Linked DNA regions of Variovorax paradoxus. Each later gene encodes a partner of the first gene's protein in a complex. Links are inferred from orthologs where the notes say so. Each region holds a gene or a part of one and is shown on either strand. Other genes may lie near its edges. The genes, in order: trxA and trxB.

Region 1 (14,582 bases):
GCGCTTTGCGGCGAGCGTGGTGCTCAGCCGCCGCGACGCATCATGTCGAAGAACTCGACATTCGTTTTCGTCGCCTTCATGTTCTTGAGCATCAGCTCCATCGACTCGATCTCGTCCATGTTGTACATGAGCTGGCGCAGGATGCGGGTCTTCTGCAGGATCTCGGGGGCGAGCAGCAGCTCTTCGCGGCGCGTGCCGCTGCGGTTGAGCTGGATCGACGGGAACACGCGCTTTTCGTACAGGCGGCGGTCCAGGTGGATTTCGGAGTTGCCGGTGCCCTTGAACTCTTCGAAGATCACTTCGTCCATGCGGCTGCCGGTGTCGATCAGCGCGGTGCCGATGATGGTGAGCGAGCCGCCTTCTTCCACGTTGCGCGCCGCGCCCAGGAAGCGCTTGGGGCGCTGCAGCGCGTTGGAGTCGACACCGCCGGTCAGCACCTTGCCCGACGAGGGCACGACGTTGTTGTAGGCGCGGGCGAGGCGGGTGATCGAGTCGAGCAGGATCACCACGTCTTTCTTGAGCTCGACCAGGCGCTTGGCGCGCTCGATCACCATTTCGGCCACGTGCACGTGTCGCGCGGCGGGCTCGTCGAAGGTCGAGGCAATGACCTCGCCCTTCACGGTGCGCTGCATTTCGGTCACTTCTTCAGGCCGCTCGTCCACCAGCAGCACCATCATGTGCACTTCGGGGTAGTTGGCGCTGATGGCGTGGGCGATGTGCTGCATCATCACCGTCTTGCCGCTCTTGGGCGGCGCCACCAGCAGGGCGCGCTGGCCTTTGCCGATGGGGGCGATGATGTCGATGATCCGGCCCGTGATGTTCTCGTCGCTCTTGATGCCGTCGCGCTCGAGCTTCATCTGCTCCTTGGGGAACAGCGGCGTCAGGTTCTCGAACATCACCTTGTGCTTGTTCTGCTCGGGCGGACCGTCGTTGACCTTGTCGAGCTTGGTCAGCGCGAAGTAGCGCTCGCCGTCCTTGGGCGTGCGCACTTCGCCTTCGATCATGTCGCCGGTGTGCAGGTTGAAGCGGCGCACCTGGCTCGGCGAGATGTAGATGTCGTCGGTGCTGGCCGTGAAGCTGGTGTCCGGGCTGCGCAGAAAGCCGAAGCCGTCGGGCAGGATTTCGAGCACGCCGTCGGCGAAGACCTGCTCGCCGGCCTTGGCGCGCTTCTTGATGATCGCGAACATCAGCTCTTGCTTGCGCATGCGGCCGACGTTTTCGATCTCAAGCGCTTCAGCCTGCTTGAGGACTTCAGACACGTGGAGTGCCTTGAGTTCGTTTAAGTGCATGGAATGACCCCTCGCGGGGTAATCGATCGGAAAACGGGGGGAGGTTAAACGTGAAGCGAGAACTGCTTCACTAACCGGGGAACTCGAACCGGTTGCCTGAAAGGGCCGGTGATCTGTGGGAGATTATGACAGGAAAAATCGCCCGGCCAACGCATTGCGCGCTGGCCGGTTGAAATGTCTCAGGCGAGCTGCTGGTCGATGAAGGCCGTGAGTTGCGCCTTGCTCATGGCGCCGACCTTGGTGGCGGCGAGCTGGCCGTCCTTGAACAGCATGAGCGTGGGGATGCCGCGGATGCCGAACTTGGCCGGAATGTCGCGGTTTTCGTCCACGTTGAGCTTGGCGATCTGCAGCTTGCCTTCGTAGGCGGTCGACACTTCATCCAGGATGGGTGCGATCATCTTGCAGGGGCCGCACCATTCGGCCCAGTAGTCGACCAGCACGGGCTGGCTGGACTTGAGCACGTCGGCTTCGAAGGAAGAATCGGAGATGTGTTTGATCAGGTCGCTGGCCATGTGATGTGTCCTTGTGCGCGGAGAGTTTCGGTGCAGCTAAAGTGCTGGTCATTGTGACAGAAACCAAGGGGTGGGGTGCCGTGCGGGAACGCTATGGCGCCGATAGCAAAAGCCCGTTGCGCGTCGCGCCCCACGCCCTCCAACCTCTCGATAGAACATGAACGAAGGCCACCCCGTCCAGGCCCTGTGGTGCGACCCCGCCGACGGCGTGGTTGCGCGCATTGCCGCCGCTATTGCACAGCGGCAGCTGCACGCGGCGCGCACCGTGGTCCTGGTGCCCTATGCGCAGCTCATGGGAGTCGCGCGCGGCATGTGGGGGCGCTGCGGCAGCGCGGGCTTCGTGCCGCGGTTCGAAACCACGCGCAACTGGGCGCGCAGTTCGGGCGGTTTCTTGCCCACGGGCTACGACATTGCCTTCGACATGGCGCGCGACCTGGTCACGGCCCAGGCGCTGCTCTCCCAGGCCGGTTTTGCCGCCGAACGCTTTGCGCTGGCGGGCCGCGTGGTCGAGCTGGCCTACCAGTTGGCTCCGCTGGCGGCCGCGGCGTTGCCGCAAGAGCGCGGCAGCGAATGGGCGCAGAAGGCGGCCCACGTGGCCGAAGCGGGCAGCGAGTCGGAGTGGTTCCGCATCGAAAGCGCGCTGATCCGTGTTGCGGTGGCCTGGGCCGCCAACTCGGGCTATGCCACCGATGTGCTGCTGCGCGAGAACGTGCGTAAGCAGGTCGATGCGCTCATCGTGCTCGAAGGCTTCCAGACCGATCCGCTCACGCAGACGCTGTGCAATCTGTGGGGCGACCGCGCGATTCATCTCTCGCTGGTGCCCACGGCGCCACCCGCCGCGGCTGCGAGCGCGCACGTTGCCGACGACCTGGAGGACGAGGCGGAACTGGCCGCCGCCTGCGTGCTGCGGCACTTGGCAGAGGGCCGCGCGCCGGTCGCGCTCATCACCACCGACCGCGCGCTCACGCGCCGCATCGGCGCACAGCTCCAGGCGCACGGCATCACGGCGCACGACGAAACCGGCTGGAAGCTTTCCACCACGCGCGCCGCCGCCACCGTGATGAGTGCACTGCGCGCCTGCGCGCACGACGCCGGCAGCGACCAGGTGCTCGAATGGCTCAAGAGCAGCGCCGACGGCGATGCGCTCGCCGTTCAGGCGCTCGAGGCGCGACTGCGGCGCGAAGGCGTGCGCGAGTGGTCGGCCTGGTGCGGGCAGGCCGCTCGCAGCGAAAAGCCGCAAGACATCGCATTGCTGCCTTTCACCGAAGCCGTGGAAGGCCGCCGCATGGCCTTGGCCCGTTCCAGACCGCTCGCAGACTGGCTTCGCGCCTTGCGCGAGCTGCTCGAAGCCGGCGGGCAGTGGGAGCCGCTCGCCGCCGACATGGCCGGTGGCAAGGTGATCGGTGCCCTGTGGCTCGATGCCGGCGCGCACGGCGACGACGACGAATTTCCCGGTGGACGCCATACGCTGGCCGAGTTCACCGCCTGGGTGCGCGACGTGCTCGAAGACGCCAGCTTTGTGCCGCCAGCCGGCGGCGACGTGCCCCAGGTGGTGGTGTTGCCGTTGCACCAGCTGTTGGGCCGGGCGTTCGGCGCGGTGGTCATTCCCGGGTGCGACGACCGGCGCCTGCCTGCCTCGCCCGAGCCACCTGGCAACTGGAGCGCCGCCCAACGCGCAGAACTCGGCCTGCCCGCGCGCGAAACGCTCGAGGCCGCGCAACGTTCGGCCTGGGCCGCGGCCTTGTGCAACCCTTGTTGCGAATTGCTCTGGCGCCAATCCGATGCCAGCGGCGAGCCCGTGCGGCCGAGCCCGCTGGTGCAGTCGCTGCAACTCGACCATGCGTTGCAAATGGCGCCGGACCCACGCACGCCGCGCGATGTTGCGCTGCAGCCGACCTTGTACCCGACGCCCTCTGGAGCGCTTTTGCCGCTGCGGAACATTTCGACCAGCGTCTACGAAGACCTGCGCCGCTGTCCCTACCGCTTTTTCGCGTTGCGGCAGTTGGGCCTTCGCAGTGCCGACGAGCTCGACGCCGAGGTCGACAAGCGCGACTTCGGCAACTGGCTGCATGCCGTGCTGGGCCACTTTCATGAGGCGCTGAAGAAAACCCCCACCGACGACACGGCGGAACGCGTGGCGTACATCACCGCCGCGGCCGAGCGCGCCACGCACGAGTTCGCGCTCTCCGACGCCGAGTTCCTGCCGTTCGCCGCGGCTTGGCCGGCGGTACGCGACGGTTACCTGCAGTGGCTTGCCGGCCATGAAGCAAGCGGCGCGGTCTTCGCCGAATCGGAACCGTGGATGGAGCAGCCGCTGGGCAACCTGCAGCTGGTCGGCCGGCTGGACCGCATCGACCGCATGCCCGACGGCCAGGCCTTCGTGATTGACTACAAGACCGAATCGGCCGCGGTCACCAAGGAGCGCGTGAAAGATCCGACCGAGGACACGCAGCTTGCCTTCTATGCCGCGCTGGTGGCTGACGACACGCTGCGCGCCGCCTACGTGAACGTCGGCGAAAAATCGTCCGGCACGCAGACCGTCGAACAGCCCGTGGTGGTGGAGGCGCGCGATGCGCTGGTCGCGGGCATCCTCGATGATTTCACCCGCATCGCCGAGGGTGCGGCGCTCCCGCCGTTGGGGGAGGGCGCCATCTGCGACTACTGCGCCGCACGGGGGCTTTGCAGAAAAGACTTCTGGGAAATCGAACAACCTCCGCCTTCGACTGACGCTGTGGCTGGAGGGCCTGCCCGATGAACGGCGCCGCCTACGAACACAACGGCCGGCACGTCACGCGCGAGGCGTTCTACACCGTCGCCTGCGATCCGCGCCGCTCCGTTGCGGTCGAAGCCTGCGCCGGTGCGGGCAAGACCTGGATGCTGGTGTCCCGCATCTTGCGCGCGCTGCTCGAAGAGGGCGAATCCGCCTGCGAGCCGCACGAGATCCTGGCCATTACCTTCACCAAGAAGGCTGCTGGAGAGATGCGCGAGCGGCTCGACCAATGGCTGGAGCAGTTCGCCGAGCGCAGCCCCGAAGAGCTGGTGCGCGAACTCGTGATGCGCGGTGTCGATCCCCCGGCGGCACTTGCCGCCGTGCCGCGCCTGAAAGGCCTCTACAGGCGGTTGCTCGAAGGCGGTCGGCCGGTGCAGTTCCGCACCTTTCACGCCTGGTTTGCGGGGCTTTTGCGCAACGCGCCGCTGGCGGTGCTGCGCGAACTCGGCCTCCCCGCGAACTACGAACTGCTCGAAGATGATGCGGAGGCGCGCGCGCGCACCTGGCGCCCGTTCTTCGAAGCCGTGACGGCCGACAAGGAGGCGCTGGCCGACTACTACGCCGTCGTGGCCACCTACGGCCGGTCGCAGACCGCCAAGGCATTGGGCGAAGCGCTCACGCGCCGTGTCGAGTTTTCGCTGTCCGATCCGGCGTCGGCCGTGCAGCACTTCAGCGCCATGCATCCGTCGCTCGCAGGGCTCGGGGAACCGACCGATGCCTTGAATGGAGACCTTGTCAGGCGCCGCTGGCTCGATCGCGCCGCAGCGCTCGGCCGAGAGGCCAACAAGACGCCGCAGAAGGCCGCCGAGGCGATCATCGACGTGTTCGGCACCGGCGAACCGCCGCGGGAATCGCGCGCCGCCGCCCTGGCGCACCTGCGCAAGAACTTCTTCGTCGCGACGGAAGACCGGCTCACCAAGAACCTGCAGAAATACCCCGCCGCGCAAGAAGCCGAAGCCGAGCTCCAGACTCTGTGCATGGCGCAGGCCCAGCACGCGGCGTGGCTCTACCAGCAGCGCATGACGCGCCTTACGCGCATCCTCGTCTCCGCCTTTGCCGACGTGAAGCGCGCGCACGGATGGGTCGACATGAACGACGTCGAGCAGGCCGCGCAATTGCTGCTCGGCCAGTCGGCGCTGTCGGGCTGGGTGCAGGAGCGGCTCGATGCACGCATCGCCCATCTGCTGATCGACGAGTTCCAGGACACCAACCCGCTGCAGTGGCAGGCGCTCTACGGGTGGCTCAGCGCCTACACCGGCGCGGGCGGCAAGGCACCGCGCGTCTTCATTGTGGGCGACCCGAAGCAGAGCATCTACCGCTTTCGCCGTGCCGAGCCGCAGGTGTTCATCGCTGCCAAGAAGTTCGTGCGCGAAGGCTTGGGCGGCGAACTGCTCAACTGCGACCACACCCACCGCAACGCGCGTGCGGTAGTCGGTCTTGTCAACCAGGCGATGCTGGCCGCGCAAGAGGCGGGAGAATTCGACGGCTACCGCGCACACACCACCGAGCGGAGCGACGAGGGCGAACTGCTCAAGCTCCCGCCCATCGACCGCGATGCAGTCAGCACGGCCGCAGCAGCACCTGCCGACGACGGCATGCTGCATTGGCGCGACAGCCTCGTTACGCCGCGCGTGTTGCCCGAAGAGCAGTTGCTGCAAAAGGAATGCGAACAGGCCGCGCGCTGGGTGGCGCAACGCATTGCCGACGGCACGCCGCCGCGGCAGATCATGGTGTTGGCGCGACGCCGCAACCGGCTGTCCGCCATGCAAGACGCGCTGCGTCAGCGGCACATTCCCGTGCAGCAACCTGAAAAGAACGAGCTGCACGATGCGCCTGAAGTGCAGGACGTGGTCGCGCTGATCGATGCGCTGGTATCGCCCGCGCACGACCTCTCCCTGGCACGCGCGCTCAAGTCGCCGCTGTTCGGCATCGGCGACGATGCGCTGGTGCAGTTGGCGCTGCGCCAGCGCGAGCAACCTTCGTCGAGTTGGTTCGCGTTGATTCAAAAGGGCGAAGACCTGCCGCAGGAACTGGTCGAGGCGGGCGCCAAGCTCAAGCAGTGGCGGCGCTGGCTTGCTGCGTTGCCCCCGCACGATGCGCTCGATGCGATCTTTCACGATGGCGATGTGCTCGCCAGGTTCGGTGCCGCCATGCCCTCGGCCATGCGACAGAGTGCCTTGGCCAATCTGCGCGGGCTGCTGGCGGCATCGCTCGAGATCGAAGGCGCCCGCTACGCCACGCCTTATGCGCTGGTGCGCGTATTGCGCGCCGGGGGCGTCAGGGCACCGTCCGTCGCGGTGCCAGATGCGGTGCAACTCCTGACGGTACACGGCGCCAAGGGCCTCGAGGCCGACACCGTGCTCATGCTCGACTGCGACGCGCCGCCGCCGCGCGCCCAGACCATGGGTGTGCTGGTCGAATGGAAGGGGAGCGACAGTGCACCCACGCGCTTCGTGTTCCTGGCAAGCGAGAAAACGCCGCCGGGCTGCGCCACCACATTGCTCGAAGAAGAACAGCGCGCACGCCACCGTGAGGAGCTCAACGGTCTTTATGTGGCGACCACCCGGGCGCGTGAGCGCCTTGTGCTGTCGTCGGTGCAGCCGGCCCGCGCGAACGAGGGCAGCTGGTGGACGCGGCTCGAATCGATCTGCGAACCCGTCGAAGCCGACGAGCCGCTGATCGTGTTGCCGGTGGCTTCCGGCACAGGCAGCTTCCCCATGAAGCAGATGCCGGTGCTCGCGCCAGCGGTCAAGGAACCCGTGGCTATCAAGAAAGCCGCTGACACTACCGTCGATGCGCGCGCTGCCGCGTTCGGCCAGGCGATGCACCGTCTGCTCGAATGGGCCGAGCCGGGCGAGCCCTTGCCGGCTGCGCACGTGCGAGCCGCCGCGCGCGAGTTCTTGCTCGATGCGCAGCAGGCACGCGGCGCCGCGGTGCTCGCCGAGCGCATTCGCGGCGGCGCCGGGGCATGGGCGTGGAATGAGCGCATGATCGACTGGCACGGCAATGAAGTCACTCTGGTGCACGAAGGCGAAACGTTGCGCATCGACCGACTGGTGCGCGAGCGCATCACCGGCGCCTGGTGGATCCTCGACTACAAATCTGCCGCTCGCCCCGAGCGCGACGCGGCACTCATCGCACAGATGCAGCGCTACCGCGCCGCCGTGCAACATGCCTACCCCGGTGCCACGGTGCGCGCCGCGTTCCTGACCGGGCAGGGCGAACTGGTACATCTCGAATGACTCTTTCCCATACCGTTGCCGTGATCGGCGGCGGACCTGCCGGCCTCATGGCGGCCGAAGTCTTGAGCGCGTCCGGCGTGCAGGTGCACGTCTACGACGCCATGCCCTCCGTGGGCCGCAAGTTCCTGCTGGCCGGCCGCGGCGGGCTGAACCTCACACACTCGGAGCCCTTTGACATCTTCATGAGCCGGTTCGGCGACCGGCGCGCACAGCTCGAACCCATGCTCACCCAGTTCGGACCGGAGCAGGTGCGCCAATGGGCAGCAGGCCTGGGCATCGAGACTTTCGTGGGCACATCGGGCCGCGTCTTCCCGACCGACATGAAAGCCGCGCCGTTGCTGCGTGCGTGGCTGCAGCGGCTGCGCGCAGCGGGCGTGCAGTTTCATATGCGCCATCGCTGGCTTGTCGACGGAGATGCGCCGATAGCTGCGGCTTCGCTGCGGTTTGCCACCCCGGGCGGTGAAGCCACCGTGAAGGCCGATGCGGTAGTGCTCGCGCTCGGTGGTGCAAGCTGGGCGCGGCTGGGCTCCGACGGCACTTGGGCGCCGTGGCTCCAGGCGCGCGGCGTCGACGTCGCGCCGCTGCTGCCCGCCAATTGCGGCTTCGATGGAGCAGGGTGGAGTGAACATTTCTCCAGCCGCTTTGCGGGCCAGCCCTTCAAGTCGGTCGCCATTTCATTCACCGACAGCCAAGGCCGCCGCTTTGCGCGCAAGGGCGAGTTCGTTGCGACTGCCACCGGTATCGAGGGTAGCCTGATCTATGCAGCATCGGCATTCCTGCGCGACGAGATCGCCGCGCACGGCAGCGCCACGCTGCTGCTCGATCTGCTGCCCGACCGAAGTGCCGAGCAGGTGCTGGCTGCCGTCACCCATCCGCGGGGCGCCCGCTCGCTCAGCAGCCACCTCAAGAGCCGGCTCGGCCTGGAAGGCATCAAGACCGGTGTGCTGCACGAAGTGCTGAACCGCGAGGCCATGCAAGACGCTGCCCAATTGGCGGCGACCATCAAGGCCGTGCCGCTGCGCCTGGTTGCGGCGCGCCCCATCGATGAAGCCATCAGCACCGCGGGCGGCGTTCGCTTCGATGCACTCGACGAAGGGCTCATGGCAAGCGCATTGCCGGGCGTGTTCCTTGCGGGGGAAATGCTCGATTGGGAGGCGCCGACCGGCGGTTACCTGCTGACGGCCTCCATGGCCAGCGGCGCGGCCGCGGCGCGCGGAGCGATCAAACGGCTGAACGTCTAACGGTTTATCCCGGCTGCGGCGCGGCAAGCCTCAGAGCCGCGCTGCGGCCCGGGTGTCGGCAAAAACACTGCGCCCCAGCCAGCGCCACAGGTCGCGGGTATCGGATTCAGTGCCAATGACGCGCAAGCGCCGCTCGCGCAACGCAGCCCCGGCGTCGAGGTCGCCGGTCCAGATCTCGGTCAGCGTCCGCACGGTTGATTCGACAATCAGCGTCGGCTCCTCGCCAGGGTTGTCGCGGCAGAGGTCGGCGCTGCCCTGGTCGACGACCAGCCACCACCGCCGCTCGCCGTCGGGCGCGTCGGTGAAGCGGAAGTGGATCACGATGCAGCGTGCGCGCGGGCACTCGTCGATCCGCACGAAGCGGCGGACGTCCCACATCAGGAAGCCGGCGTCCAGCTGGTCGCGCTTGAGCCGGCTGCCGATCCAGCGCGCACCCCAATGGCCCAGCGCCATCACGATGGGGCGCAGCTCCTCGCCCGCTGCGGTCAGGTGGTATTCGGCCGTGCTTCCGTCGCCATTAACCCGTTTGACGACGCCCACTTCCTCCAGCTTGCGCAGGCGCTGGGCCAATAGCGAGCCCGACATGCGCGGCACGCCGCGCCGGATGTCGTTGAAGCGCGTGCTGCCGCACAGCAGTTCGCGCACGACCAGCGGCGTCCAGCGCTCGCACAGCACCTCGGCGCCGCGCGCCACAGTACAAAACTGGCCGTAGTCGATCATGGCGTCAATTTAGTCCTTGAGGCGCGCCGAGGCCAGTACAAATTCTGGACTGGCGAAGCTTGGGCCGCGCGGCCATTCTTGAGACTCCCTCACTCGATGGAGACACATCATGGAAACCGCCACAGCCGCGCCGGCATTCAACGCCGCCGCCTTCAAGACCACCACGCGCGCTCAGTGGCAGGCCGCCGCCGAGGCCTGGCACCGCTGGGGACCGTTTCTCGGCCGCTGGCTGGGCGATGCGACGGAAACCATGTTCGATCTGGCCCGCATCGGGCCCGGCAGCCGGGTGCTCGACGTTGCCGCCGGCGCGGGCGAGCAGTCGATCGGTGCCGCGCGGCGCGCGGGCGCCAGTGGTTACGTGCTTGCCACCGACATCGCGCCGGCCTTGCTTGAGCGCGCGGCGGCGGATGCCAAGGCCGCGGGACTGTCGAACCTCGAGACCCTCGAACTCGACGGCGAGGCGCTCGACACGCTGCCTGCCGGCAGCTTCGACGCGGCAATCAGCCGCGTGGGCCTGATCTACTTCCCCGACCAGCAGCGCGCGCTTGCCGGCATGCGGCGCGCCTTGCGTCCGGGCGGGCGGGTGTCGGCGGTCGTCTACTCGACCCCCGAGCGCAACGCGTTCTTCTCGATCCCCGTGAAGATCATTCGCGAACGCGCGCGGCTCCCTGCGCCGCTGCCGGGTCAGCCCGGGCCCTTTTCGCTCGGTGCCGAGGGCGCGCTCGAGGCCGCGTTTGCCAAAGCCGGCTTGCGCGACATCGAAGTGCGCCGGGTGCCGTCGCCGGTGCGGCTGGCGAGTGCGGCCGAATGCGTGCGCTTCGAACGCGAGTCCTTCGGAGCGCTGCACCAGATGATGGTCGGGCTCGATGAGGCCGAGCGCGCGAGCACCTGGGATGCCATCGAAGAGGCGCTGCGCCAGTTCGAAGGCAGCGAAGGCTTCGTCGGGCCATGCGAAATGCTGGTCGGCGCGGGAAGCGCGTGAGGGTGGGAGTGGGGCTTAGAGCCCCTCTTGCAACGCGCAAGTTCTTGTCTTGAGAACTCGCGGTTTTTTGATGTTAGGTTGACGAGCCTTACCCCTGGCACTGACTACGCAGTTAGGGCTGCTTGGTTCCCCACCTGACCCGGTTGGCCACTTCACCATGCAGGGAGGCCCGTCAGCACTTATTGTAACCCCCCAGGCTGCGCGCACTTCGTGTCGCTTCGCCCACCCCTCTGCTGGCGGGCTATACCGGCGGCCGGCGGAGCCGGCTCCGCGGTATCCCGCGAAAAAGGCAGGGCTTTTTAGATTGCGGGGGAGGGCCGGGGACCGGCTCCGCGCCTTTTAGAATGCCCCCAATGTCTTATCTCGTGCTCGCTCGCAAGTTCCGTCCGAAAACCTTTGGCGAGATGGTCGGTCAGGGGCACGTGGTGCAGGCGCTCGAGAACGCGTTGACCACGCAGCGCCTGCATCACGCCTACCTTTTTACCGGCACGCGGGGCGTGGGCAAGACCACGGTGTCGCGCATCCTGGCCAAGTCGCTCAACTGCCAGGGTCCGGATGGGCAGGGCGGCATCACGGCCACGCCTTGCGGGGTGTGCCAGGCCTGCAAGGACATCGATTCGGGCCGCTTCGTTGATTACACCGAACTGGACGCGGCCTCGAACCGCGGCGTGGACGAGGTGCAGTCGCTGCTCGAGCAGGCGGTTTACAAGCCGGTGCAGGGGCGCTTCAAGGTCTTCATGATCGACGAAGTGCACATGCTCACCAACACCGCGTTCAACGCGATGCTGAAGACGCTCGAAGAGCCGCCCGAATACCTCAAGTTCGTGCTGGCAACGACCGATCCGCAGAAAGTGCCGGTCACGGTGCTGTCGCGCTGCCTGCAGTTCAATCTGCGGCCCATGGCGCCTGAAACGGTGCTCGAACACCTGACGAGCGTGCTGCAGACCGAACAGGTACCGGCCGAACCGCAGGCGCTGCGCCTTTTGGCTCGCGCGGCGCGTGGCTCGATGCGCGACGCGCTGTCGCTCACCGACCAGGCGATTGCCTTCGGCAACGGCGAACTGCTCGAAGCCGGCGTGCGGCAGATGCTCGGCAGCGTGGACCGAGGCCATGTGTTCAAGCTGATCGAGGCGCTGGCGCTGGGTGACGGCAAAACGGTGGTCGATACCTCCGAGGCGCTGCGGCGCGACGGCATGTCGGCTGCCTCTACGCTGGAAGAAATGACGGCCGTGCTTCAGGCCATGGCCGTGCTGCAGGCGGTGCCTTCGCGCGCGGAGTCGGCCGATTCGGCCACCGACCCCGATGCGGCCGATACAGCCCGCCTGGCATCGCTGATGCCGGCAGACGAAACCCAACTGCTCTATAGCCTGTGCCTGCACGGCCGCGGCGAGCTGGGCCTGGCGCCCGACGAGTATGCGGCGCTGACGATGGTGCTGCTGCGGCTGCTGGCCTTCAAGCCTTCGGGCGCGGCCACTTCCTCATCGGCCCCTTCGGCTTCAGCGGAAAAAAAAACTCTGAATGACGCCCCACGGGCGGTTTTGGCGCCCACGGCGGCACCTGCGGCTCGGGTTGCACCGGTAGCCGAGGCACCCGCTCGGGCTGCCGCACCGGTGCCCCCGCAAGCCGATGCGGCACCGGCGGGCCAGCGCCTTGCGGTGGTGAGCGAACCGGTGCGGCAGGGCGGGCCGCCGAGGCCGCCCCCTTCGGCGGAGGCGCCGATTGGCGAAGACAGCCCCAGGGTGCTCGCGGTGCCGATTCGCGTACAGCCGCCGCCGGGCCAGCGGGACGTGCCTCGGCCCGACGGGCAGCGCGCCCCCGCAGCGCCCATTCCCCCCAGCGAAGACGGCGATTTCTGGCATGCCACCGTCACGCAGATGATTGCGGCCGAGAGCATCAATGCCCTGGCGCGCGAGCTTGCGCTGCAGTCGCAACTTGTGGCGCGCGACGTCGACCAGTGGATACTGCGCGTGGAGCGTGAACTGCTCAACCAGCCTTCGGCGCGCGAGAAGCTCGCCGACGCGCTCGCGGCCTTGGGCCACAGCGTGAAGCTGGCGATTGAAATCGGCGGCGTGGTCGACAGCCCCGCGCGCCGCAACAAGCACGCGGCCGACGAACGCCAGCGTGTGGCCGAAGAGGCGATTCGCAACGACCCCGAGGTGCAGATGCTGATGCGCGAATTCGATGCGAAGATCGTGCCTGGAACGCTCAAGCCCGCCTGAGCGCCGTCTCTTATCCTTCCCCATTTTTTCCAACCAACAATCAGGACCAACGATGTTCAACAAAGGACAACTGGCCGGCCTCATGAAGCAGGCGCAGGCAATGCAGGACAACCTCAAGAAGGCCCAGGAAGAGCTGGCCACCATCGAGGTCGAAGGCGAATCGGGTGCCGGCCTGGTCAAGGTCGTGATGACCTGCAAGCACGACGTCAAGCGCATCACCATCGACCCGAGCCTTCTGGCCGACGACAAGGACATGCTCGAAGACCTGGTGGCCGCCGCCTTCAACGCCGCGGTGCGCAAGGCCGAGGAAACCAGCGAACAGAAGATGGGCAAGCTCACGGCCGGCATGCCGGGCCTGCCGCCCGGCATGAAGCTGCCGTTCTGAGCCGTTGATGGCCGACGCCAGTTCGCTCGACGCATTGGTCGATGCGTTGCGCCGCCTGCCCGGTGTCGGCGTGAAGTCGGCCTCGCGCATGGCTTTTCATTTGCTGCAGCACGACCGCGAAGGCGCACAGCTGCTCGCGCGTGCCCTGCAGCAGGCGGCCGGCAACGTGCGGCATTGCGAGCGCTGCAACACCTTCACCGAGGCGCCGGTCTGCAACGTGTGCCTGGACCCGCGCCGCGACGCGAGCAAGCTCTGCGTGGTCGAAACGCCCGCCGACCAGGCCGCGCTCGAGCGCACGGGTGCATTCCGCGGCTACTACTTCGTGCTGATGGGCAAGCTCAGTCCGCTCGACGGCATCGGGCCCAAGGACATCGGCCTGCAGAAGCTCTTCGACCGCGCGCTCGACGGCACGGTCAGCGAGGTGATCCTTGCCACCAACTTCACGGCAGAGGGCGAAGCCACCGCGCACGTGATCGGCGAAGCCCTCAAGCAGCGCGGCCTCAACGTGACACGGCTTGCGCGCGGCGTGCCGGCGGGCAGCGAACTCGAATACGTCGATCTCGGCACCATCGCGCATGCGCTGGTAGACCGCAGGTAGGCACAGACAACCGACATGACTCTTTCACTGCTGACGATTGCCTACTGGTGCGTGTTCATTGCCTGCGGCCTGCCGTACCTGGCGGCATGGATCGCCAAGGTCGGCAGCTTCGGGCCGCGCGACAACATCCAGCCGCGCGATTGGGCCGCAAAGCAGAGCGGCTGGCGCGCACGCGCGAACAGCGCGCAGGCCAACAGCTTCGAAGGGCTGCCGTTCTTCATCGGCGCGGTGATCATTGCGCATCAGCTCGGTGCGGCGCAGGCAAGGCTCGACATGCTTGCGGCTGCATATGTCGTCTTGCGCGTGATCTACATCGCGGTGTACATCAAGGGCATCGGCAGCGTGCGCAGCGCAGTGTGGGCACTCGGATTCCTGGTCAACATCGCGATTCTTTTCGTCGCGCGATAGGCGCACCAAGCCATCGGAAGAGGCCTCGTAGAGGTCTTCATGTTTACGTAAAAACCCGCACGGGATGACCCCGATGCAGGCAACGTGGGCGCACCCCTAAGCTCGATTCAGTTCACCAGAATCAAAGAGCCCGCAGGACCGCTCCATGCTCCATCGCAGAACCCTCATCACCGCCTCCGCAGTCGCTGCCGCAGCAGTTGCGCTGCCGCGGGTCTT
Region 2 (14,783 bases), 1.2 Mb from region 1 along the record:
CTGGTCGACAGCAAAAAGCCGGTTGCGCGGCCAGCCGTTCGATTCGAAGCGCCAGATCGTGGTTTGCCAGAGCGCGGCGGAATCGCCATTGCCGTGCATGAAGACGATCGGCGGACGTTCGCTGAACGAAGGCGAGGGTGCGGTGGCGCAAGCGGTCAGCATGGCGGTCGATGCGAGCCCGAGGGCAAGAAGAGTGCGGCGTGATGGCATGTTTTGTTCCTGGCTGGTTCCAAGTAAAAACGCCCGCCGGCGCAAGGCGGGCGGGCGTTGGATGCTATGGGAAAAACATCGTCAGGCGAAGACGCCCGCGGTGTCCTGCATGCGGGCCGACACTTCGCCCAGGTGGTGCAGCGTGTCGCCGAAAGTCATTTCAAGCTGCGTGAGCTTGCGGAAATAGTGGCTGCCGATGTATTCGTCCGTCACGCCGATGCCGCCGTGCAGCTGCACCGAGTTGGCTGCCACGAAGCGCATCGACACGCCCAGCTGGTACTTGGCGCGGGCCAACGCCTGGCGCCGTTCGTCGGCCGGCGCGTTGAGCTTGAGCGTGGCGTAGTAGCTCATCGAGCGTGCGAGCTCGAGCTGCATCTTCATGTCGGCCACGCGGTGGCGCAGCGCCTGGAAGGTGGAGATGACTACGCCGAACTGCTTGCGCTGGTTCATGTAGTCGATCGTGAGGGCCACGGTCTTGTCCATGACGCCGACCGCTTCGGCGCAGGTGGCTGCAATGCCCACGTCAACCGCGTACTCGAGCGCAGGCAGTCCGTCCGCGGTGATCAGCGTGGCGTCTGCCTTGTCGAACACGACTTCGGCCGCGCGGCTGCCGTCCTGCGTGCCGTAGCCGCGTGCCTCGACACCGCTGGCGCTGCGCTCGACCAGGAAGAGGGCGATCTTGCCGTCGGCCTGTGCGGGCACGATATAGGCGTCGGCTTCGTCGCCCACGGGCACCACGCTCTTGGCGCCGGTCAGCGACCAGCCGTCGCCTGCCTTCGTAGCCTTGGCTTCGCACACATCCAGCCGGTAGCGCGCCTTGCGCTCCTGATAAGCCAGCACCACGATGGCCTGGCCGCCCGCAAGGCGCGGCAGCCAGTTGTCCTTGACGTCGGCACCGGCGTAGCCGCTGAGCACGGCGCCCGCAATCAGCGTCTGCGCGAAGGGCTCCAGCACGATGCCGCGGCCAAGCTCTTCCATCACCACCATGCCGGCCACGGGGCCCATGCCCAGGCCGCCGTCGTCTTCGGCGATGTAGAGGCCGCCCAGGCCGAGCTCGGCCAGTTCGTCCCAGGCTTCACGCGAGAAGCCGCCTTTTGCCTCGATGCCGCGGCGGCGTTCGAAGTCGTAGCCCTTGTCGACCCACTTGCGCACGGCGTCGCGCAGTTGTTCCTGGTCGTCAGAAAAATTGAAGTCCATGTTCTTGTCTCCTCAGCCCAGAACCGTCTGCGCGACGATGTTGCGTTGCACTTCGTTGGAGCCGCCGTAGATGGTGGTCTTGCGCATGTTGAAGAAGGTCGATGCGAGCGGCGCAAGCGCCGGGTTGCCGCCCGGGAAGTCGCCCTGCCAGCCCGCTTCCATGGCTTCGCGGACGAGGGGCAGCGAATACGAGCCGCCGGCCAGCATCATCAGTTCGCTGTAGCGCTGCTGGATTTCGCTGCCGCGGATCTTGAGCAGGCCCGCGACGTCCAGCGAGTTCTTGCCCGAGGTGGCGGCCGAGAGCACGCGCAGCACCATCATCTCGAGCGCGACGATGTCGACTTCGAGCTTGGCGATCTCGTCGCGGAAGCGCAGGTTGTCGTACACGCCTTCGCTCTTGGCAATGCGCTTCAGGCGCTCGAGCTCGCGCTTGGCGCGGTTCACGTCGGCAATGTTGGTGCGCTCGTGCGAGAGCAGGTGCTTGGCGTAGGTCCAGCCCTTGTTCTCTTCGCCGATCAGGTTCTCGGCCGGCACTTCGACGTTGTCGAAGAACACCTCGTTCACTTCATGGCTGCCGTCGAGCAGCTTGATCGGGCGCACCGTGACGCCGGGCGACTTCATGTCGAGCAGCAAGAAGCTGATGCCGGTTTGCGGCTTGCCTTCGTTGCTGGTGCGCACGAGGTTGAACATCCAGTCGCCGTACTGGCCGAGCGTGGTCCAGGTCTTCTGGCCGTTGACGATGTATTTATCGCCTTTGCGCTCGGCCTTGGTCTTGACCGAAGCCAGGTCGGAGCCCGAACCGGGTTCGCTGTAGCCCTGGCTCCACCAGACTTCGCCGCTCGCGATGCCGGGCAAAAAGCGCTTCTGCTGCTCGGCATTGCCGAAAGCCATGATCACCGGAGCCACCATCACCGGGCCGAACGGCACGATGCGCGGCGCACCGGCCAGGGCGGTTTCTTCCTCGAACAGGTGGCGCTGGATGGCGGTCCAGCCGGGGCCGCCGAATTCCTTCGGCCAGCCGTAGCCCAGCCAACCCTTCTTGCCGAGGATCTTGGCCCAGCCTTGCAGATCGTCGCGCGTCAGCTCGAGCGCGTTGTGCACCTTGTGCGAAATCTCCTTGGGGAGGTTGTCCCTGACCCATGCGCGAATTTCTTCGCGGAACTTCTGTTCTTCGGGCGTGAAGCTCAAATCCATGCGTGCCTCGCTGTGTTGATCGGTCCGCCGCCATCGCGCCGATGGCGGTGTGTCTCCGGAACTTCTAGTTTTAGCACGGTCGTGCTGTGAATCGGTGTCCGCGCGGCGACAAGTTCAGGGCGGCCCGAGCCGAGCACAGATAATCCCGCGTCCCATGAAGAACATCGTGATCCTTATTTCCGGCGGCGGCTCCAACATGGCGGCCATCGTGCGCGCCGCCGAGCGCGACCACTGGGCCGAGCGCTTTGGCGCCCGCATTGCCGCGGTGGTCAGCAACAAGCCCGAGGCGGGCGGGCTTGCGATTGCCGCCACGCACGGCATCGCAACCGCCGTGGTCCCGCACAAGGAATTTCCGACGCGCGAAGCTTTCGACGAAGCATTGGCCAAGGTGGTCGATGCGCACGCGCCGGCGCTCGTGGTGCTGGCGGGCTTCATGCGCATCCTGACGCCGGGCTTTGTGGGCCGCTACGCCGGGCGCCTGATCAACATCCATCCGTCGCTGCTGCCTGCGTTTCCGGGGCTGCACACCCACCAGCGCGCCATCGACGCGGGTTGCAAAGTGGCTGGAGTTACCGTGCACCAGGTAACCACGGAGCTCGACCATGGGCCGATCCTGGCGCAGGCGGTGGTGCCCGTGCTACCGGACGACACGGCCGCCACGCTGGCCGGCCGCGTGCTCGCACAGGAACATCAGTTGTATCCGCGCGCCATTGCGGGATGGCTTGCAGATACATCAGGTCACATTCGTTAAACTTGTTTATATTCGCGGGTTTTCGGGAGAAGACAAGTTGAAAACCCAATCACTACTGTTCATCGTTGCCGGCGCTGTCTTGATGACAGCTTGTGCCACGCAAGGCTCAGCCCCCGCGGCGACCCCCGCTGCAACTGCTCCGGCACCCGAGCCGGTGTTCCAGTGCAATGCCGATGGCGCGCGCTTCGCCGTCGGCCAGCCGCTTTCGCCCCAACTCGAAGCCGCGGCCCGCGTTCGCGCCGGTGCGGGCACGGTGCGGGCTCTGAAGCCGGGTGAGGTGGTCACGATGGAACTCAACGGCGGACGCCTCAACCTCGATGTGGACGCCCGCGGCCGCGTGACGGACGTTCGCTGCGGCTGAGCGCCGTCGATGAAGACGTAGCGCTCTAGACAGGGGTGAAGCGCAATTGGCGAACACCGTCGATCTCCACGGTTTCACCGAACATCGCGGCGGGCCGAACCCACAACCCCTTGGCGCCGTATAGGGCCCGGTACAGCGTCATCGGCTCCAGCGTTTCGCTGTGGCGCACGGTGCCCAGCACGTCGTATTCACCGCCCTTGTAGTGGCGATAACGGCCGGGCGGCGTCTCTATCAGGGGTGGCAGGTCGTTGTCGTTCACGGTCTTGCTTCTTTCAAACTGTAGGGTCGGTTGGGGGAAAGTCGGATGGATCGCGCTGATTTTGTTCACCTTGTCCGCCTGAGCGAGCATGCCAGCGCTGACGACAGTGCCCGCTACCGGCGCAGCGTTGCGGCGTTTGCCGCACTCGGCTATCTCTGGGTGCTGGCCTGCCTGGCACTTTCCGTCGGCATCATCGCCTGGGTTGCGCTGTCGGCCGGACAGGGACGCTTCAGTTTCGGGCGCGGCTGGCTGGCTCTGTTTGCGTTGGGCCTGCTCTGGGCCACGCTGCGCGCGCTCTGGGTGCGGTTCGACGAACCCGAGGGGCGGGAGCTTTCGCGCGCGGATGCGCCGGCGCTGTTCGAGGCGCTCGACCGCATACGCAAGAAGATCAAGGGCCCGCCGGTTCACCGCGTTTACCTGGACGACGAATTCAACGCCAGCATCCGGCAGGTGCCGCGTTTCGGACTGTTTGGTGGCGCGGTCAATTCCCTCAGCATCGGGCTGCCGTTGCTCATGATGCTGGACCGGCGGCGGCTGCTGTCGGTGCTTGCGCATGAGTACGGACACCTGCGCGGCAACCACGGCAAGCTCAGCGCCTGGATCTACCGCACGCGGCTGTCGTGGCTCAAGCTCGACGCCAGCCTCCAGCGCGACGAAGGCGTGATGGCACTGGTGTCGCAGAGCTTTTTCCGCTGGTACTTTCCGCGTTTTGCGGCTCGCACTTTCGCGCTCGCGCGACAAGACGAGTACGAGGCCGACCGCATTTCGGGCCGGCTCCTGGGCACGACCGTCGCCGCGGCCGCGCTGACGGAAATTGCCATCAAGGCGAGCTGGTATGCCGATGAGTTCTGGGCTTCGCACTGGGCCCGTGCCGAAAGGGAGCCTCAGCCGCCGGGCCCTTTCAAGGCGCTGAAGGAGCTTGCTGCAACGCCGCCCAGCGACGAATTCGCGCGCCGTGCGTTGCGCGAGGCCATGCGGCGCGTCAGCGATCTCGAAGACACCCATCCGGTCTTGCGCGACCGGCTCGAAGCGCTCGGCCAGAAGGCCGTGGTGCCGCCCTGGTCGGCCGAGCCGGCGCTGGGCATGCTGGCCGACAGTACCAAATGGATCGCGCATTTCGACAGCCAGTGGCGCCGCAACCATGCGAGCGACTGGAAGCAGCACCATGCGCACCGGTCCCGCATCCGGGAGCGCGTCGAGCTTCTTGCGGCGCGGGGCGAGCGCAATACGCCTGACGAACTCGTCGAATGGGCCGATTCCGAGCGGCGGCTCGATCCGGCGGCGCCGGTGCGGGTTCGGTACGAACGCGCGCTTCAGGTCTCGCCCGAGCATGCCGGCGCCTTGCGGGGGCTGTCCCAGATGCTCCCCGTGCGCGATCGCGCAGCACGCCTTGCCGTGCTCGAGCGCTTGCATGGATCCAGTGCCGCCAGCCGATGGTGGGCCGCAAAAAGCGCCGTGGCCGCACTCGAGAACCCCGATGCCGGCCCTCACGACGAAGAAGCACTCAAGCTGTGGCGCGGCCGCCTCAAGGAGGCGGAAGAAGCCGAGGCTCGGGCCTGGGAGGAGATCACCGAAACGCCCTTCTTCAGCCAGATCGCACGGCATGACCTGAGCGACTATGAACTGGGCGAGTTGCAGGCGGACCTGGCGCGGTGCCTTCCCATTTCGCGCGCCTGGCTGGTGCGCAAGACGCTGCGCGAGTTTCCGTGGCGCCGTGCCTACATCGTGTTCGTCGACTTGCCGGGCATGGACGACGAAGACCGCTGGCAGCTTTGCCGCCACCTCGAGCACACCTTGAGCCTGCCGGGGGCAGCGCTGGTTCTGTGGGCTGGGCATTCGCCCACGCTGGCCGATATCGAACGGCAGGCTTTCGGGCCGATCTGGACGCGCGGGGCGTAGGGGGCCGTCCGGCTGAGACAATCGGGGCATGCACCCCAAAGCCCTGTTGGAGGCCACCGCCGATCTGGTCGGCCTTGTCCTGAAATTCGATCACCCGGCCGACCAGGTCGTTTCGCGCTTTTTTCGCGACCACCGCGAGTTCGGCCCCCGCGAGCGCGCCACCCTTGCCGAGACGGTCTACACCGTATTGCGCAAGAAGCTCCTGTTCGACCACCTGTCGCCCTCGGGCACCGGTTCGAAGGAGCGCCGCATGGCGATCCTGGGCTTTCATGGCCCACGCGATTTTCTGAAAAGCGCGCTCAACGACACCGAAAAGCGCTGGCTCGACAACTGCGATGCGGTCAAGCCCGAAGACCTGCTGGAACGCCATCGCCACAACCTGCCCGAGTGGCTGGTCGCGCCGCTCAAGGCGCAGCTCGGTGACGGCTTCTGGCCGCTGGTCGAAAGCCTGCAGCAGCCCGCGCCGCTCGATCTTCGAGTCAATGCGCTCACCGACAAGCGGGCGGAAGTCAAGGCGGAGCTTGCCAAGGCTGCTATCAAATCCAAAGTAACGCCGTTCTCGCCATGGGGCTTGCGGATCGACGGCAAGCCGGCGCTGACCAAGCTGGACGCATTCGCCCGAGGCGCCGTCGAGGTGCAGGACGAGGGTTCCCAGTTGCTGGCCCTGTTGCTGGACGCCAAGCGGGGCGAAATGGTGGTCGATTTCTGCGCCGGCGCAGGCGGCAAGACGCTCGCAATTGGCGCCACGATGCGCAACACCGGCCGGCTCTATGCCTTCGACACGTCGGCGCACCGGCTCGATGCGCTCAAGCCACGGCTGGCGCGCAGCAAGCTCTCGAATGTTCATCCGGCAGCCATCGCGCACGAGCGCGATGACCGCATCAAGCGCCTGGCCGGCAAGATCGACCGGGTGTTGGTCGACGCCCCGTGTTCGGGCCTGGGAACGCTGCGGCGCAATCCCGACCTGAAATGGCGCCAATCGGCCAAGTCGGTCGAGGAACTGACGGTCAAGCAGGCGGCCATCCTCCAGAGCGCGGCACGCCTCCTGAAATCAGGCGGGCGTCTCATTTATGCCACCTGCAGCGTGCTGCCGGAGGAAAACGAGGCCATTGCCGAGGCTTTCGGCGCCGCCAACCCCGATTTCGTGCCCCAGGACGCCGCGGAACTGCTGCAGGGCCTGAAGGTGGAGGGTTTCGAGGCCCTTTGCGCGGGTGGCGAGGACGGACGCCGCTACCTGCGGCTATGGCCCCACCGCCACGCCACGGACGGTTTCTTTGCGGCGGTGTGGAACCGCAAATAGGCTCGGCACTCCAAAGTAGGGTAAATCTGCGCTATTAAGGAAGGGTAAAAGGCCTCATTTTGGCCTTGCCACCTTAAAATCGTGGGTTAACTGAAGGCTGCACCTTCGTGTGGCCATGGAGTACTTAATTCAATGTTGATTCCTGACTCTGCCGTTTTGAGCGCGGCCCTCCAGTGGCTCGGTCACGGCTTGTGGGACCTGACATGGTGGCAGATCGTGTTGTACACGCTCGTCACCACGCACATCACGATCGCCGCGGTCACCATCTTCCTGCACCGTACGCAAACGCACCGGGCAATGGATCTGGGGCCGATCCCCTCGCATTTCTTCCGTTTCTGGCTCTGGCTGGGTACCGGCATGGTCACCAAGGAATGGGTCGCCATTCACCGCAAGCACCACGCCAAGTGCGAATCCGAGGAAGATCCGCACAGCCCGCAGGTCAAGGGCATCGACGAAGTGCTCTGGCGCGGCGCCGAGCTGTATCGCGCCGAGTCGAAGAACAAGGAAACGATGGACCGCTACGGTCACGGCACGCCCGATGACTGGATCGAGCGCAACCTGTACACCCGCTACAGCTGGCAAGGCGTGGGCCTCATGCTGGTCATCAACCTGGCGCTCTTCGGCGCGCTGGGCCTGACCGTCTGGGCCGTGCAGATGCTGTGGATTCCCATCACCGCCGCCGGCATCATCAACGGCATCGGCCACTACTGGGGCTACCGCAACTTCGAGGCGCCCGACGCCAGCCGCAATGTCTCGCCCTGGGGCTTGATCATTGGCGGCGAAGAGCTGCACAACAACCACCACACGTATCCCACGTCGGCCAAGTTTTCGGTCAAGAAGTACGAATTCGACATCGGCTGGGTCTACATCCAGATGATGCAGGCGATCGGCTGGGCCAAGGTCAAGAAGGTGCCGCCGAAGATGCAGATGGGCGACATCCAGCCCGTGGCCAACGAAAAGACGCTCGAGGCCGTCATTGCGAACCGCTACGAAGTCATGGCCGGCTACGCCCGCGAAATGCGCCGCGTGACCAAGGCCGAGCTGATTGCGCTCAAGACCAAGGGCGGAGACATCTCGGTGCTCAAGGCGGCCAAGAACTGGCTGCATCGCGACGACGACAAGGTGCCGGCATCGGCCCGCACGCACTTGGTGCAGGCGCGTGCTGCCCACCCGGTGATCGACAAGATGGTCACGATGCGCGAAGAGCTGCGCCAGCTCTGGCTCAACACTTCGCAATCGCGCGAGCAACTGGCTGCCGACCTGGCCGCCTGGTGCCATCGCGCAGAAGCCAGCGGCATTGCCGGCCTGCGCGAGTTCTCTACGCGTCTGCGCGCAGCACGGGCCTGATCGATCAAAAGAGGCGGGGAAACGCGCTCCTTATAAAAGCCGGCTCCGAGCCGGCTTTTTTACGCCCGGTCTTTGCGCCGAGGGGAGGGGAAGAAGGGGGCAACAAAAAACCCCGCTGGGCAAGCCCGGCGGGGTTTTTGTTTGGGTGGAACCAGTGCTGAATTACTTCAGCTTGATTTCCTTGTATTCGACGTGCTTGCGCGCCTTGGGGTCGAACTTCATGATCGACATCTTTTCAGGCATCGTCTTCTTGTTCTTGCTGGTCGTGTAGAAGTGGCCGGTACCCGCGGTGGATTCCAGCTTGATCTTTTCGCGTCCGCCTTTGCTCGTTGCCATGATTCAGCTCCTTAAGCTTGGCCGCGTGCACGCAGGTCTGCGAGCACGGCGTCGATGCCGTTCTTGTCGATCAGGCGCAACGCGGCGCTCGAAACACGCAGGCGAACCCAACGGTTTTCAGTTTCGACCCAGAAACGGCGGTATTGCAGGTTCGGCAGGAACCGGCGCTTGGTTTTGTTGTTGGCGTGGGAAACATTGTTTCCGACCATCGGGCCTTTGCCCGTTACGTCGCATACGCGTGCCATGAGGACACTCTTTCTTGAACAGCTGGCACCGGCGCAACCGTGGAGATTGCAGGTGTTTTGCAGCTTGACCTCGCCAGAAACGGGTGGCGGTACCCCGGCTTGCCGGAACGCTGATGGCCACCACAAGGGCGGCCTCATTTCGGCAAAGCCTTGGATTATAGCCCTTTTGGCGCAGCCCGGGTCTAGAGTGTGCCGTCCTGCTCCAGGAAGCGCTGGGCGTCCAGCGCGGCCATGCAGCCGGTGCCCGCGCTCGTGATGGCCTGGCGGTACACGTTGTCCTGCACGTCGCCGGCGGCAAAAACGCCGGGAATGCTGGTCATCGTGGCGAAACCCTGCAGGCCGGAGCGGGTCAGGATGTAGTTGTCCTTCATTTCCAGCTGCCCCTGAAAAATGTCGGTATTGGGGTGGTGCCCGATGGCGATGAAGCAGCCCTTGAGGTCGATCTGCTCGGTTTCACCGGTCTGGGTGTTCTTGATCCGGATGCCTGTTACGCCGGTGTCGTCGCCCAGCACCTGGTCGAGTTCGTTGTGCAGTTTCAGCACGATCTTGCCTTCGGCCACCTTCTCCTTGACCTTGTCGATCAGGATGGGCTCTGCGCGGAATTTGTCGCGGCGATGAACCAGCGTGACCTTGTTTGCGATGTTGGCGAGGTACAGCGCTTCCTCGACGGCCGTATTGCCGCCGCCGATCACGCAGACTTCCTGTTCGCGGTAGAAGAATCCGTCGCAGGTTGCGCAGGCCGAAACGCCGCGGCCCATGAATTTCTGTTCCGAATCGAGCCCCAGATACTTGGCAGAAGCACCCGTGGCAATGATCAAAGAATCACAGGTGTAAATGCCGCTGTCGCCCGTCAATGTAAAAGGACGCTTGCTTAGATCAACTTTGTTAATGTGATCGAAAACAATTTGTGTCTTGAAGCGCTCCGCGTGTTCAAGAAAACGCTGCATCAGCTCGGGGCCTTGCACGCCATGCACGTCGGCTGGCCAATTGTCGACTTCGGTGGTTGTCATCAATTGTCCGCCTTGGGCAATGCCGGTAATCAGCAGAGGCTGGAGGTTCGCGCGTGCTGCATAAACAGCGGCGGTATAGCCGGCGGGGCCGGAGCCCAGAATCAAAACCTTGGCGTGTTGGGGTGCGGACATGAGTAGAAAACCTAGGATTTGCGCTGCTTCAGCGTGTACATTTTCAGGGTGGTAGCGATATATGTGGAGTATCACCGCTCGGTTCAACACCGGGTGCACGGTGTTTTCAATGCGCGCGATTGTAGTAATCCATCGGCTTGCCGGCGGACGGGCTCCCCACGCGCCGTATCAGGGATTGATAAATGTCGATGCTGTCCAATCTTGAATTGCTGCGGCGCGTTCCGCTCTTTGCTTCGCTGACGTCCTCTCAGTCGTCAAGCATCGCGGATGCGATCGTCAAGAAGCGTCTCAAGCGAGCGGAAATCATTGTGGAGCAGGGCAAGAAGTCCGATGCGCTCTACATCATTCTGACCGGGCGGGCGCGCGTCACCAGCGCCGACAGCCGCGGCCGCGAGGTGATTCTTGCGACGCTGCACCCGGGCGACTACATCGGCGAAATGAGCCTGATCGACGACGAGCCGCATTCGGCCACGGTGCGCACCGAAATCCAGTGCGACGTGCTCATGCTTGGCCGCGACGCGTTTGCACGCTGCCTGCCCGAAAACTCCTCCATGGCCTACAACATCATGCGCGGGCTCGTGCAGCGCCTGCGCCATGCCGACCGCAAGATCGAGTCGCTTGCGCTCATGGATGTGTATGGCCGGGTTGCACGCTCGCTGCTCGAGTTCGCCATTGACGACGGCGCGGGCAACCTCAAGGTGCGCGACAAGATTTCCCGCCAGGACCTTGCGAAAATGGTCGGCGCCTCGCGTGAGATGGTGAGCCGCGTGATGAAGGATCTGGAGGAGCGCGGATTTGTGCAGACGCAGGACGATGGCTCCATGCTCGTCAAGGAACGGCTCCTGTCGCTGACCTGAGTCGTCACCTACGCTCCTGGCGGCCACGTGCTTTTGTTGTAGTGTTCAGGCCTCCAGCCGCCGCTTCCGAGCGCTGGGTGCTGTGTTTCTCATGACCTATTCGCTCAATACGCTTCAATCTTCTTCGGCCGCCGAGGGGCAACCGGTGCGCGTTCGCGCCATGCGCTTCGCTCACGAAATCACGTTGATCGCGGGATTTGCCGCATTGCTGTTCTGGCTGCTCGCCATGCTGAGCTTCACGCCTTCGGACGCAGCCTGGTCGACCTCCGGCACCGGAGGGGAAATCAAGAATTGGGCGGGCCGCATCGGCGCATGGCTGGCCGACGGCAGCTATTTCCTGGCGGGCTATTCCGTCTGGTGGTGCCTGGCCGCAGGGCTTCGGGCCTGGCTGTCTTCTCTGGCCAACTGGCTGCGCGGCGGCGAGGCCGCGCCTGCCGAGCAGCCGGTGCGCGGCCGCTTCAACCGCAGCCGGCTGGCGTTCTGGTTCGGCCTTGTGTTGCTGCTTTGCGCAAGCACCACGCTCGAGTGGTCGCGCCTGTACCGGCTCGAATCGTATTTGCCGGGTTCAGGCGGCGGCGCGCTCGGCTACCTGGTCGGGCCCGCCAGCGTGCGCTGGCTCGGCTTTACGGGCTCGGCTCTGGTGGCCATTGCCGCCGGCGTGATCGGCTCGGCGCTGGTGTTCCGTTTCTCGTGGAGCCTGATTGCCGAGCGCATCGGCGCACGCGCCTACTCGCTGTTTGAATTGCGCCGCGAAAAGCGCGAACTGGCGGCCGACATTGCCATGGGCAAGCAGGCCGCCCGCGAACGCGCGGAAGCCGAGGAGCCCGTGTTCTCGCGTGAACCGGGCGGTGCCGTCGAACCGATGGGGCTCGATGACGACGAAGAGCTGCGCATCGAGCCTCGTCCCAAGCGGCGGGTGCCCTCTCCGCCGGTGCAGATCGAACCTGCGATGACCGAAGTGCCCAAGAGCGACCGCGTCGTCAAGGAGCGCCAGAAGCCGCTCTTCAAGGAACTGCCCGACAGCAAGCTGCCGCAGGTCGACCTGCTCGACGCTGCGCAGGCGCGCCAGGAAACGGTGTCTCCTGACACGCTGGAGATGACCTCGCGCATGATCGAGAAGAAGCTCAAGGACTTCGGTGTCGAGGTGCGGGTGGTGCTGGCCTCTCCGGGGCCCGTGATCACGCGCTACGAAATCGAGCCTGCCACCGGCGTCAAGGGCTCGCAGATCGTCGGCCTTGCCAAGGACCTTGCGCGCTCGCTCTCGCTGGTGTCTATCCGCGTGGTCGAAACCATTCCGGGCAAGAACTACATGGCGCTCGAGCTGCCGAACGCCAAGCGCCAGTCGATCAAGCTCAGCGAAATCCTCGGCTCGCAGGTCTACAACGAAGGCAAGTCCTTCCTGACCATGGGCCTGGGCAAGGACATCATCGGCAACCCGGTGGTGGCCGACCTTGCAAAGATGCCCCACGTGCTGGTGGCCGGTACCACCGGTTCGGGCAAGTCGGTGGGTATCAACGCCATGATCCTGTCGCTGCTCTACAAGGCCGAGGCGCGCGACGTGCGCCTGCTCATGATCGACCCGAAGATGCTCGAAATGTCGGTTTACGAAGGCATTCCGCACCTGCTGGCCCCCGTGGTCACCGACATGCGCCAGGCCGCGCACGGCCTGAACTGGTGCGTGGCCGAAATGGAGCGCCGCTACAAGCTCATGAGCAAACTGGGTGTGCGCAACCTGGCCGGCTACAACGCCAAGATCGACGAAGCCAAGGCGCGCGAAGAGTTCATCTACAACCCGTTCAGCCTCACGCCCGACGATCCCGAGCCGCTCAAGCGCGAGCCGCACATCGTCGTCGTGATCGACGAATTGGCCGACCTGATGATGGTGGTCGGCAAGAAGATCGAAGAGCTCATTGCCCGTCTCGCGCAAAAGGCGCGCGCCGCCGGCATCCACCTCATTCTTGCCACGCAGCGGCCCAGCGTCGATGTGATCACCGGCCTTATCAAGGCGAACATTCCGACCCGCATCGCGTTCCAGGTGTCGAGCAAGATCGACAGCCGCACCATCCTCGACCAGATGGGCGCCGAAGCGCTGCTCGGCATGGGCGACATGCTCTACATGCCCAGCGGCACCGGCTTGCCGATTCGCGTGCATGGCGCGTTCGTGAGCGACGAAGAAGTGCACCGCGTGGTGGCATACCTCAAGAGCCAGGGCGAGCCCGACTACATCGAAGGCGTGCTCGAAGGCGGCACGGTCGATGGCGACGGCGACATGCTGGGCGAGGGCGGCGACGCCGAGAAAGACCCGATGTACGACCAGGCCGTGGAGGTGGTGCTCAAGAATCGCAAGGCCAGCATTTCGCTGGTGCAGCGACACCTCAAGATCGGCTACAACCGCGCGGCGCGGCTGGTCGAAGACATGGAAAAGGCGGGCCTGGTCAGCGCCATGAGCGGCAGCGGGCAACGCGAAATCCTGGTGCCCGCACGCGCGGAATAACCGGCAAAACACCTGCGAGCCCAGGCGTCACGCGCCGACAGGCACGTTGCAAAAGCTGCAATAACGTTGCAAAACTTCATCAAACCCCGCACATGCCGCAATGCGTGGCGGCGTAAGGTCGCGTCAACGCCACTGCTTTTCCGAGGAATCCAAATTGAAATTTCGTCATTGGCTGTTGATCGGCCTTCTCTCATCCGCCAACGCCTGGGCCGGAGGCATGGAGAGCCTTGAAGCCTTCGTGAAGACGGTCAAGTCGGGCCGCGCCGAGTTCACCCAGACCGTTACCGCGCCGCCGCGCGAAGGGCAGCCGGGCCGCGTCAAGACATCGAACGGCACTTTCGAATTCCAGCGCCCCGGTAAATTCAAATTCGACTATCAGAAGCCGTTCGCCCAGGTCATCGTGGCCGACGGCAAGACGCTCTGGCTGTACGACGCCGACCTGAACCAGGTGACGCAGCGTGCGCAGTCGCAGGCGCTGGGCTCCACGCCAGCCGCTTTGATTGCCGCGGCACCCGACGTGCGCGCGCTGCAGGCCGATTTCACGCTTGAGGCCGCGCCCGAGCGCGATGGCCTGCAGTGGGTGAAGGCGACGCCCAAGAACAAGGACGGCCAGTTGCAGAATGTGCTGGTGGGTTTCCAGGGCGACTCCCTGGCGTCGCTCGAAATTCTCGACAGCTTTGGGCAGCGCTCGGTGCTCAAATTCAGCAAGGTCGAAGTGAACCCGGCGCTCAACGCCAATGTGTTCGAATTCAAGGCGCCGGCCGGTGCCGACGTCATCAAGCAATAGCAGATCAGACAGACAGGCAGGTTTGGCCACCAGTTCGCATCAACCCCTTGCCGAGCGCCTGCGTCCGAAGACGCTGGGCGAGGTGATCGGCCAGCAGCATCTGCTGGGGCCGGGCATGCCGCTGCGCATTGCGTTCGAATCGGGCCAGCCGCATTCCTGCATTCTCTGGGGGCCGCCCGGCACCGGCAAGACGACCATTGCGCGCCTCATGGCCGACGCCTTCGATGCGCAGTTCCTGAGCATCAGCGCCGTGCTCGGCGGCGTGAAAGACATCCGCGAGGCAGTCGAGCGCGCCACCGCGGCGCGCGACGGCCTTGAGCAGCAACGGACCATCGTCTTCGTCGACGAGGTGCACCGGTTCAACAAGAGCCAGCAGGACGCGTTCCTGCCGCATGTGGAGTCGG

Evidence for each region.
Region 2: the proteins of trxA (region 1) and trxB are in contact, whole or in part, in a crystal structure (PDB 1F6M), measured with the Escherichia coli proteins. The link is inferred for Variovorax paradoxus from one-to-one orthologs.

Annotation. Positions count from the first base shown.
Region 1 is NZ_CP046622.1:2,630,001-2,644,582, forward strand. The notes cover bases 136-2,803. They hold trxA (thioredoxin TrxA), read right to left. Parts: upstream 1,802-2,803; coding sequence 1,469-1,801; downstream 136-1,468. Other genes in these bases: rho (transcription termination factor Rho), read right to left, coding at 136-1,289; GOQ09_RS12210 (PD-(D/E)XK nuclease family protein), read left to right, coding at 1,959-2,803. In the rest of the region: more of rho, read right to left, coding at 24-135; more of GOQ09_RS12210, read left to right, coding at 2,804-4,556; GOQ09_RS12215 (UvrD-helicase domain-containing protein), read left to right, coding at 4,553-7,813; GOQ09_RS12220 (TIGR03862 family flavoprotein), read left to right, coding at 7,810-9,054; GOQ09_RS12225 (winged helix-turn-helix transcriptional regulator), read right to left, coding at 9,085-9,774; GOQ09_RS12230 (class I SAM-dependent methyltransferase), read left to right, coding at 9,884-10,756; dnaX (DNA polymerase III subunit gamma/tau), read left to right, coding at 11,110-12,975; GOQ09_RS12245 (YbaB/EbfC family nucleoid-associated protein), read left to right, coding at 13,028-13,360; recombination mediator RecR, read left to right, coding at 13,368-13,958; GOQ09_RS12255 (MAPEG family protein), read left to right, coding at 13,974-14,366; GOQ09_RS12260 (ABC transporter substrate-binding protein), read left to right, coding at 14,512-14,582. UniProt on the Escherichia coli protein: Participates in various redox reactions through the reversible oxidation of its active center dithiol to a disulfide and catalyzes dithiol-disulfide exchange reactions.
Region 2 is NZ_CP046622.1:1,401,657-1,416,439, forward strand. The notes cover bases 8,262-11,130. They hold trxB (thioredoxin-disulfide reductase), read right to left. Parts: upstream 10,242-11,130; coding sequence 9,282-10,241; downstream 8,262-9,281. Other genes in these bases: GOQ09_RS06520 (DesA family fatty acid desaturase), read left to right, coding at 8,262-8,518; rpmG (50S ribosomal protein L33), read right to left, coding at 8,681-8,854; rpmB (50S ribosomal protein L28), read right to left, coding at 8,866-9,099; GOQ09_RS06540 (Crp/Fnr family transcriptional regulator), read left to right, coding at 10,424-11,098. In the rest of the region: GOQ09_RS06480 (alpha/beta fold hydrolase), read right to left, coding at 1-210; GOQ09_RS06485 (acyl-CoA dehydrogenase family protein), read right to left, coding at 292-1,407; GOQ09_RS06490 (acyl-CoA dehydrogenase family protein), read right to left, coding at 1,420-2,601; purN (phosphoribosylglycinamide formyltransferase), read left to right, coding at 2,756-3,352; GOQ09_RS06500 (I78 family peptidase inhibitor), read left to right, coding at 3,435-3,713; GOQ09_RS06505 (DUF1653 domain-containing protein), read right to left, coding at 3,739-3,972; GOQ09_RS06510 (M48 family metallopeptidase), read left to right, coding at 4,018-5,871; GOQ09_RS06515 (RsmB/NOP family class I SAM-dependent RNA methyltransferase), read left to right, coding at 5,900-7,171; more of GOQ09_RS06520, read left to right, coding at 7,304-8,261; GOQ09_RS06545 (DNA translocase FtsK), read left to right, coding at 11,190-13,592; outer membrane lipoprotein chaperone LolA, read left to right, coding at 13,747-14,379; GOQ09_RS06555 (replication-associated recombination protein A), read left to right, coding at 14,402-14,783.